Regions from separate parts of the Sporosarcina sp. P25 genome, predicted to be linked through region 2. Evidence: predicted binding sites of a transcription regulator. Region 2 holds the regulator's gene; the other holds the start of a gene.
What was found. The regulator LexA, encoded in region 2, represses DNA repair genes until DNA is damaged. The targets are predictions, from matches to a motif close to CGAACATATGTTCG.
Positions count from the first base shown of each region.

Region 1 (4,436 bases), on a different contig from region 2:
ACTCTTTATAGGCACCTTTTACTAAACGGATGCGTGTATCATGGTATTTCTTCGTATCATCTAACGCACGATGAAAATAGGCTTGGATAACAGTTCCAACGTTTTCATAGCCTTTTGCTTTTAATTCGTCTAGTAAACGAAACGTCGGTTCAAGTCGCGAGTGATTTTCCATATCAAAATTAACAAATATACCTACTTTATTTGCATGTTTGACGATTTCTTCTACTTGTTGTTCACAAAATGCATAGTCAATATCGAGGCCGAGTTGTGACGGTTTGATCGAGATGTGCGCATCCACTTGATGTTGTTGGATCGCGTCCACTACGACTAATATTTGTTCTTTCGCTTCGATGGCCTCGCTCTTTTCGTAAACAAATTCTCCCAGATTATCAATCGTACATGAAATACCTGCTTGATTGAGTTCTTTGACACTATCAATCATTTCTTCGATGTTAGTTCCTGCCACTACTTGTTGAGCTCCTAATTGGAAGCCGTATTTTTGGGCAGCTTGATTCAGTAGTTGATTTTCAGATAAACCGATAAAGAAATTTCTTAGCATAGTTTCCACCTCTTTTGTATATTTCGTATATCGAAATTATAACACTATTTCGTCATGTAAGCCCATACATTTGTTTATACAGAGGCTCTCAAGTTCCTATAAACGGCAACATTCGGTCTGCCGGACTATTTGGTTTGATAATATCTTGTAGATCAAGTAATGGGATCGGAAAATAAGGGAAGCCCGCTACATAAGGTGAAATTTCGTATAGTTGGAAGTAGACAACAAGACTCGTGTCTGCAATATAGAAATCTTGGTCAGGCTTGATTTTAGTGAATGGCTCAAGCACCGGTGTTTTCCATTGCTGAATATGGCGTCTGATATATTCAGATATCCGCTGCACATAGGGACTGCCTGGCTTGAACATGTCTTGCAAATTGTATTGCCTTCCCGTTTTCGTATCAAATGTCAGAGATTTGACGTAGGTCATTCCATGAGCTCCACCAGTGAACGAGTAGACGATCAAGTTAATACTGAAGAGATCACGCTGATTATTTTTAATCTCGTAATTTGCCACCATCTCGACAAGACTTGGATCATAATAATTATTGTCCTCTAGCAGTTTATTCATTTCCTTGAACAGCACTTGATTTAGCTTCTGTTGAACTTTTGAATCATCCAGTTTCGTGATGACAGGATAATACACATCCACTTTCGGTTTGGTATTCGATATATGATACGTTTCTATAACCGCAGGGTTTTTCATCATTTCATCCTTCCCGAGACATTTGTTTACTATATGCAAGGGATGTAAAGAAAGTTTCTCGCTTTTTTTTTGGTCGTATGATAGGATAAACACTGACTGATATAAGGATGTGAAGTAAAATGATCAATATTACATTACCTAAACCGGACGTAACCATCGTTCGCAGAAAACAAGAAATGGGACCGGACGAAACACCGATCAAGCCCATCTATGGTTTCATCGATTTTCATGATATTCCACGTGATAAAGGCGGCCTTTTGTTGTTCTTCAACCAAAGCGACGAGCTATTATTCGTAGGAAAAGCACGAAAATTGCGTCCACGTCTGAAAAAGCATTTTGAAGACCAAGTGTCTCCATTGCGTAATCACCGTGAAGAAGTAGCAAAAATTTCTGCTGTTGTCATCGATGATCCAATGGAACGCGAAATCTACGAAACGTACGTGATCAACACTCAGCAAGCAAAGTACAACGTAGAAAAAGCATTTTTCAGAGATTAAGCTGTCTGCCTTCGCAGACGGCTTTTATTTTTGCCTATACACCATCCGCTTCTTTGGACAACTGGACATCTACCACATCCTCCACATGAATTCTTTCCGTTCCGAACGGATCGCATAACATGATCGTCATCGTTCGCAAGTCAAGCACTTCAATTTCTCCTTGATGAAAGCGAACTGCTCCATCATGCCACGTCTTAATCGACGTCATGACACGCCTGCGCCACGCCACTTCAAGGGTCTCCTGCATCGTTTGTAGCTCCCAGTCGGTTAACTCAGGCCGTTCTATATATTCATCTTCCTGTTGCCAATCACGTAGTCTCTCGAGGTGTTCAGGCAACATGAGTGACGTCCACTTCAATTTCCCTCTATCTCGGTTCCTTTCCATTAGGTATTCCCCATTCCTTGAGCGTATGTATGTTCGTATTATACAGAACGTACATTCTAAAATCAATGGTTAAAAAGACCATCGCTTGATAAGCGATGGCCGAGTGTTTATTTAGGTAATTTGAATGAACCGACAAACACTTCCAGTTCACGCGCCATTTGATTGGTCTGCGTAGAACGTTCTGAAATTTCTTCTATGCTCGCTGTCGTTTGCTCGGCAGCTGCTGCAATATTATTCGTCATGTCTTCGATATTTTGTATAGCGTGCGTTAAGTGCTCAATCAACTGCACTGCTTCTGTTGACTTCGCAGCTTCCGACGTCATCAAGTTCGAGATATTCTTGATTTCCTTAACCGTTTCTCCGACTGCTACGGAAATATTACTCAATGATTGAGACGTAAGCTTCACTGTTTCTGTACCCTTCGTGATGTGCTTCGTATTTTCCGATGTGGAAGTAATAACTTGCTGGATCCGATCAGAAATATCCTTCACCAGCTTCTCTACTTCGAGTACTTCCTGATTGGATTGCTCAGCCAAGTTCCGTACTTCTTCTGCAACTACCGCAAAACCTTTACCGTGTTCACCTGCACGAGCCGCTTCAATGGATGCGTTCAGCGCGAGTAAATTAGTTTGAGCTGCGATTCCTGCAATGGAACCTGTGATGTTTTGGATCTTCGTCGTAGATTCGACTAAGTTTTGGATCGTATCACCCACTTCTTGTGAACCATTTCGAATTAATTCCATATCGTGGCTAATTTCTTCTGCACGTTTTGCGCCTTCTAGTGCAATCTTCATCGTTTCATTGGAGTTAACGAGCATCGAATCGGCGCTTTGTTTCGTATTGCTTAAACCACTTGCTAATCCTGTAAGAATACCTGTTGCGTGCTTTGCATTTGACGTACCATCTGTAACCGCTGTGACGACTTCTTCGATATTATGCGCAACCATCGTAATCGCTTCACGCATTTCAGAAAGTGATGCAGACGTTTCTCCCGCGTTTTCGGATAAATGTTGCGATGTCGTATTCATCGTTGCAATCATATCTTGTAGGTTCACCGTCATACGATTCAATGTACGAGCCAAGTCTCCCACTTCGTCTTGTGACTTCACTTCAGTCGGTTGAACCGCCAAGTCGCCATCCGCAATTTTCTTCGCCTGCTCAATTAAACTTGTAATTGGCTTCGTTTTCCGGCGAATCAGGAATCCTGTTCCGATTGAGGCAAGTATCATAGGAATAATACTGATCAAGATTCCATCGCGTACGACATCCCATGTACGGTGTTTGACGATGTTCGCATCGAAATCGATAACGCTGACTGCGATGATTTCTTTACTTGCATCCTGATCTTTATGTATTGGCGCATAACCTGAAAGCCGCTCCATATCACCATACTCGTAAGGTTGGGAGTATGTCGAATGTCGATGTTCGAGTAGATCTGTAATCGCTTCTTCATCTAAATGGAACTGATCTCCTGGCTTAAATCCTTTTGCTTTCAGATTATCGTCGAGAGCAATGAGTTTTCCATCCAAATCCAAAATATATTGTGTTTCAAATATATTCTTATGTTCGGTTGTCCAGTTCAACGTCTTCCCAAGTTCATCTTGTGTATCGACATCGCCAGCCAATGCCTTCTCCAAATCACCAGGTCGAATCAAACCAGTAGTAATATTGGCACAGCCGTACGCCTCAATTCCAGCAGCGTCATACAATTTATCATAAGCCGTCTTATACGTAGCCAGTGATGTAATGACTAGCATCACCACCAAAATCCCAGCTATAATAGTACCTAACTGAAACGTTAACGAATCTTTAACTTTCATCAAACCTTATGCCCACCCTTCCTATTTAGTTCATCTAGTTCATTCGTTGTCTTCATCATACGCTATCAATCTACAATTAAAAAGAAGAAAATGAAAAACTCTTGGATTTTAACATGTTGCGTGGGATGTATGTATGATTATCGTGTCACAACTGTTTTATTTCCTATATACTATAGTATGATGAATAATATATAAACATAAAGTTTCTTAAAGGAAAAGGAGGTGTTGTTTTTTGAATGAAGAACAGACCATTTTCAATTTGGTACATTTGATGGATCAAGTAACGAATAAAATGCTGATCCGTTTTCAGCAAGAATCCAAGCTATCCCTAGGAATCTCCCATATTCTTGTGTTGCTGGAGTTACATAACAAAGGGGAGCAACGTCCTTCTGACTTGGCTGAGACTCTAGGCTTCACGCCCGCTTCATTGACGCATTTGTCGTCGAAGCTCATTAAAAATGAGTGCATT
Region 1 is NZ_PDYV01000018.1:35,646-40,081, reverse strand. Features, by position in the region: gene CSV70_RS13430 (proline dehydrogenase family protein) at 1-559, opposite strand, end outside; gene CSV70_RS13425 (DUF3298 and DUF4163 domain-containing protein) at 648-1,268, opposite strand; gene CSV70_RS13420 (nucleotide excision repair endonuclease) at 1,385-1,762, shown strand; gene CSV70_RS13415 (YolD-like family protein) at 1,797-2,147, opposite strand; gene CSV70_RS13410 (methyl-accepting chemotaxis protein) at 2,255-3,967, opposite strand; gene CSV70_RS13405 (MarR family winged helix-turn-helix transcriptional regulator) at 4,200-4,436, shown strand, end outside.
Region 1: CSV70_RS13415 (YolD-like family protein) is a predicted target of LexA. The motif match lies at 2,170-2,183, and genes of this name have one in related genera.

Region 2 (4,436 bases):
GTTTTAAGAAGTGAGTATGGAATAACTAAATAACAGTGACAAGGAGGCAATTGAATGACACAAGGAAATATGCAAGATACGTTTTTAAATTCTTTACGGAAGAATAACACATTTGTTACGATTTTTTTATTAAATGGTTTTCAGTTAAAGGGTCTAATTAAGTCGTATGATAATTATACGGTGCTGCTGGAAACGGATGGCAAGCAACAACTAATTTATAAGCACGCGATTTCCACGTATTCTCCTGCAAAACCAGTTATTTTAAAAGATGAACTATAAACAGGCGCTTGCCTGTTTTTTTGTTGTCTTTCTTTTAGTATATAGACTTCATCTGGTAAAATAGAATATGACAAAATGAAATGAGGTACTACACATGCAAATTGCACCCATTAATGAAGAATTACTAACTAAATCAAAAGAAGCGGAAGAACTCATCGCGCCGTATGTGAAGACGGTAGAAGAAGTTGCATTTTTTAACCAAAGAAAAGTCTTACAAGCATTCAAAAAAAATCAAGTAAGTGACTTTCATTTATCGGGATCAACAGGTTATGGCTATGACGACAGTGGTCGTGATGTATTGGAACAAGTATATTCGGACGTATTCGGAGCGGAAGACTGTCTTGTAAGAAATCAAATCATTTCCGGAACGCATGCAATTACAATTAGCTTGTTTGGAATATTGCGCCCAGGTGATGAACTTCTATATATTACAGGTAAACCATACGATACGTTGGAGTCTATCATTTCGGGCAAAGGGAAAGATACTGGTTCACTAGAAGATTTTCAAATTTCGTACCAGCATGTTGATTTGAAAGAAAATGGTTCCGTTGATTATGAGAAAGTAAAAAAAACAATCTCATCGAAGACGAAAATCGTAGCGATTCAACGTTCTAAAGGCTATTCAAGCAATCCCTCATTCAGAATCCATGAAATTGAAGCGATTATAAAGGAAGTCCGCAACATGAAAGAGGATGTTGTAATCTTTGTAGATAATTGCTATGGAGAATTCGTTGAAATGAAAGAGCCCGTTGAAGTTGGGGCAGATCTTATGGCAGGCTCACTTATTAAAAATCCAGGTGGCGGACTTGCCAGAACAGGTGGTTACATAGCGGGTAAGAAAGACTTGGTTGAGAAATGTGCATATCGTATGACATCTCCAGGTCTTGGAGCCGAAGCAGGAGCTTCTCTCGATACGTTACTAGAGATGTATCAAGGTTTCTTCTTGGCACCACACGTAGTTAGTCAGGCGGTTAAAGGCGCGTTATTCACATCAGCATTTTTCGGTAGCTTCGGTATGAATACGACACCGCATTACAGTGAGCTTCGAACGGATTTAATTCAATCAGTGAATTTTAGGAATGCGGAACAAATGATTGCATTCTGCCAAATGATTCAGCAAAATTCACCAATCAATGCCCAATATGCACCGGAACCATCCTATATGCCGGGTTATGCTGATGACGTCATCATGGCTGCGGGAACGTTTATTCAAGGCTCCAGTATCGAATTGACAGCTGACGGCCCGATCAGACCGCCATACACAGCATATATTCAAGGCGGATTGACTTATGAGCATGTAAAATCAGCTGTACTAGATTCTATGGAACAGTTACTTGAAAAGAAATTGGTATAAAGAAAAAAGTGTATCAAAACCTCATGTGGTTTTCGATACACTTTTTTCTTTATTAATGAATCATACGGAATACACCAATCACTTTTCCTAAAATAGAAACTTGATCTACAATGATTGGCTCCATGGATGAGTTTTCTGGTTGGAGTCGGAAATAGTCTTTCTCTTTAAAGAAACGTTTGACTGTTGCTTCATCTTCTTCTGTCATAGCTACGACAATTTCACCATTACTTGCGGAGTGCGTTTGTCTGACAATCACGCGGTCTCCGTTTAAAATGCCGGCTTCGATCATGCTATCCCCTACAATCTCCAACATGAAGATTTCCTCTTCTGATGAACCGAATGTATCCGGCAATGGGAAGTACTCTTCAATATTTTCAATCGTTGTAATTGGATTCCCTGCTGTAACTTTACCAATTAACGGTACATGCATAACGCCACTTTTTAACTCGTCCAGTCCTTCAGGATCCAAAATTTCAATGGCGCGTGGTTTTGTCGGGTCCCTACGTATGAAGCCTTTACTTTCGAGTCGTGATAAGTGACCGTGGACCGTAGAACTTGAAGCTAGACCGACAGCTTCTCCAATTTCGCGAACGGAAGGGGGGTACCCTTTTAAACGCACTTCATCTTTTATAAACGCAAGTATTTCTTCTTGTCTCTTTGATATTTTCTTCAACAGATTCACCTCTTCTACTAGTTTGCGAGCAATGGAATACTGAACCACTATTTTGAATATAGTATAACATGTGTTCGATTACTAATCAAACAAAGGTTCTAATTTTACTTGACATAGAATCATATGTTCTCTTATAATTAAGAACAAGTATTCCGAACGTGTATTCTAAAAGCGAAAATTAGAGGAGGAATTATAATGGAGTCTATTAAAGAATTTATTAAAAATAATTATTATTTTGCAGTATTATTAGCAGTTTGTGTATCATTTGCTTGGGTTCAATTCGATAAAATGGCTGAGGAAGATCTCTATATGGAAATCGTTGTTAATGAAGGGGATACACTGTGGCAGTTGGCTTCTAATTACTCACAAGATATACCGACCACCCACTGGATCGAACAGGTACGTTCTTTAAATGAATTACCTACGGATCAAATCGTTTCAGGTGAATTACTGCGGGTGCCTGTTAAAATTAATAAACAAACAGATATTCGAGTAGCTGAAATAGGAGTGGGAACTAAATGATTGAAAAGAGATGTGTAATATACTGCCGAGTGAGTACGGAAAAAGAAACACAAGAACAATCTATTGTAAGGCAGCAAGAAGAACTTGAAAAATTAGCTACTGAGTTATCATATGATTGCGTTGGAATCTATACAGATCGGCAGAGTGGATACGACATGGATCGTGAAGGTCTTCTATCGATGTTGGATCGAATTCAAGACGGTTCAGTGGATGCGGTATTTATTCAAGACGAAACACGATTAGGACGAGGTAATGCAAGAGTCGCAATATTGCATGTAATCGCTAAAAGTGAGACGACTGTGATTACCAATCATTCAAACGGTACGATAGAACTGAATGAAATGGATTCAATGTTATTAGAAATTCTTGCAATCGTGGAAGAATATCAACGCAAACTACATAATGCGAAAATACGTAGAGGGATGAAGCGTGCTGTTGACAAAGGCTATGATCCATCGAAGAATCTGCGAAATATTGACCAAGCATTGGGGCGTGAAAGACTTGAGCTTCCGATAGAAGAAATTGTCTCACTCCGTAACAAAGGTCTCACGTATGAAGAAATTGCAAATGTATTAAATGGATTAGGTCATGCTGTCAGTAAGGCGACGGTTCATAGAAGATATAAAGAGTTTTTAGCTCTGGAACGCTAATAGGTTGCACTTTTCCTCCAGGTTGTTTACATTTTATTAAACGACTAACTTATGGAGGTTTTTAAAGGTGCTCTCAGAAAAGAAAATAAAACGCATAAATGAATTGGCAAATAAAAAGAAAACAACAGGATTATCGATTGAGGAAGCAAAAGAACAGACGCGGCTTAGAAAGGAATACTTGGAAACATTCCGTTCAAGTATGCGTGAAACTATCGAATCTGTCAAAGTAGTGGACCCAGAAGGAAATGACGTAACACCTGAAAAGGTCAAACAAGCTAGAGCCAATTTAAAACCACTAAATTGATGATAGGTAAAGGATTAACATTGTAATTAATTGTGGAATTGACTACACTATAGAAGGAATATGTACTATAAAACACTCATATGAGGCAGGATGGAAAGGATGTACAGCATGACCGAAAAAATCGATCAACTGGCAATAACGACAATCCGAACATTATCAATCGATGCGATTGAAAAAGCAAATTCTGGTCACCCAGGATTACCGATGGGCGCAGCGCCGATGGCTTATACACTATGGACGCAACATTTACACCACAATCCATCAAACCCACAATGGTTCAATCGTGATCGTTTTGTACTTTCAGCAGGACACGGCTCGATGTTACTCTACAGCTTATTACATTTAAGTGGCTATGGTTTAACTATTGATGACTTGAAAAGTTTCAGACAATGGGATTCAAAGACACCTGGACATCCGGAATATGGACATACAGTAGGAGTGGAAGCAACGACTGGACCACTTGGTCAAGGAATTGGTATGTCTGTAGGTATGGCAATGGCTGAAAAACATTTAGCGGCAACGTATAACAAGCCAGGTTTCGATATTGTCGACCACTACACATATGCACTTTGTGGAGATGGTGATTTGATGGAAGGTGTAGCGGCAGAAGCAATCTCCATGGCAGGCCATCTTCAATTAAACAAACTGATCGTA
Region 2 is NZ_PDYV01000003.1:208,225-212,660, reverse strand. Features, by position in the region: gene miaA (tRNA (adenosine(37)-N6)-dimethylallyltransferase MiaA) at 1-14, shown strand, start outside; gene hfq (RNA chaperone Hfq) at 55-279, shown strand; gene CSV70_RS04455 (methionine gamma-lyase family protein) at 374-1,633, shown strand; gene lexA (transcriptional repressor LexA) at 1,686-2,306, opposite strand; gene yneA (cell division suppressor protein YneA) at 2,502-2,828, shown strand; gene CSV70_RS04440 (YneB family resolvase-like protein) at 2,825-3,478, shown strand; gene CSV70_RS04435 (DUF896 domain-containing protein) at 3,546-3,782, shown strand; gene tkt (transketolase) at 3,891-4,436, shown strand, end outside.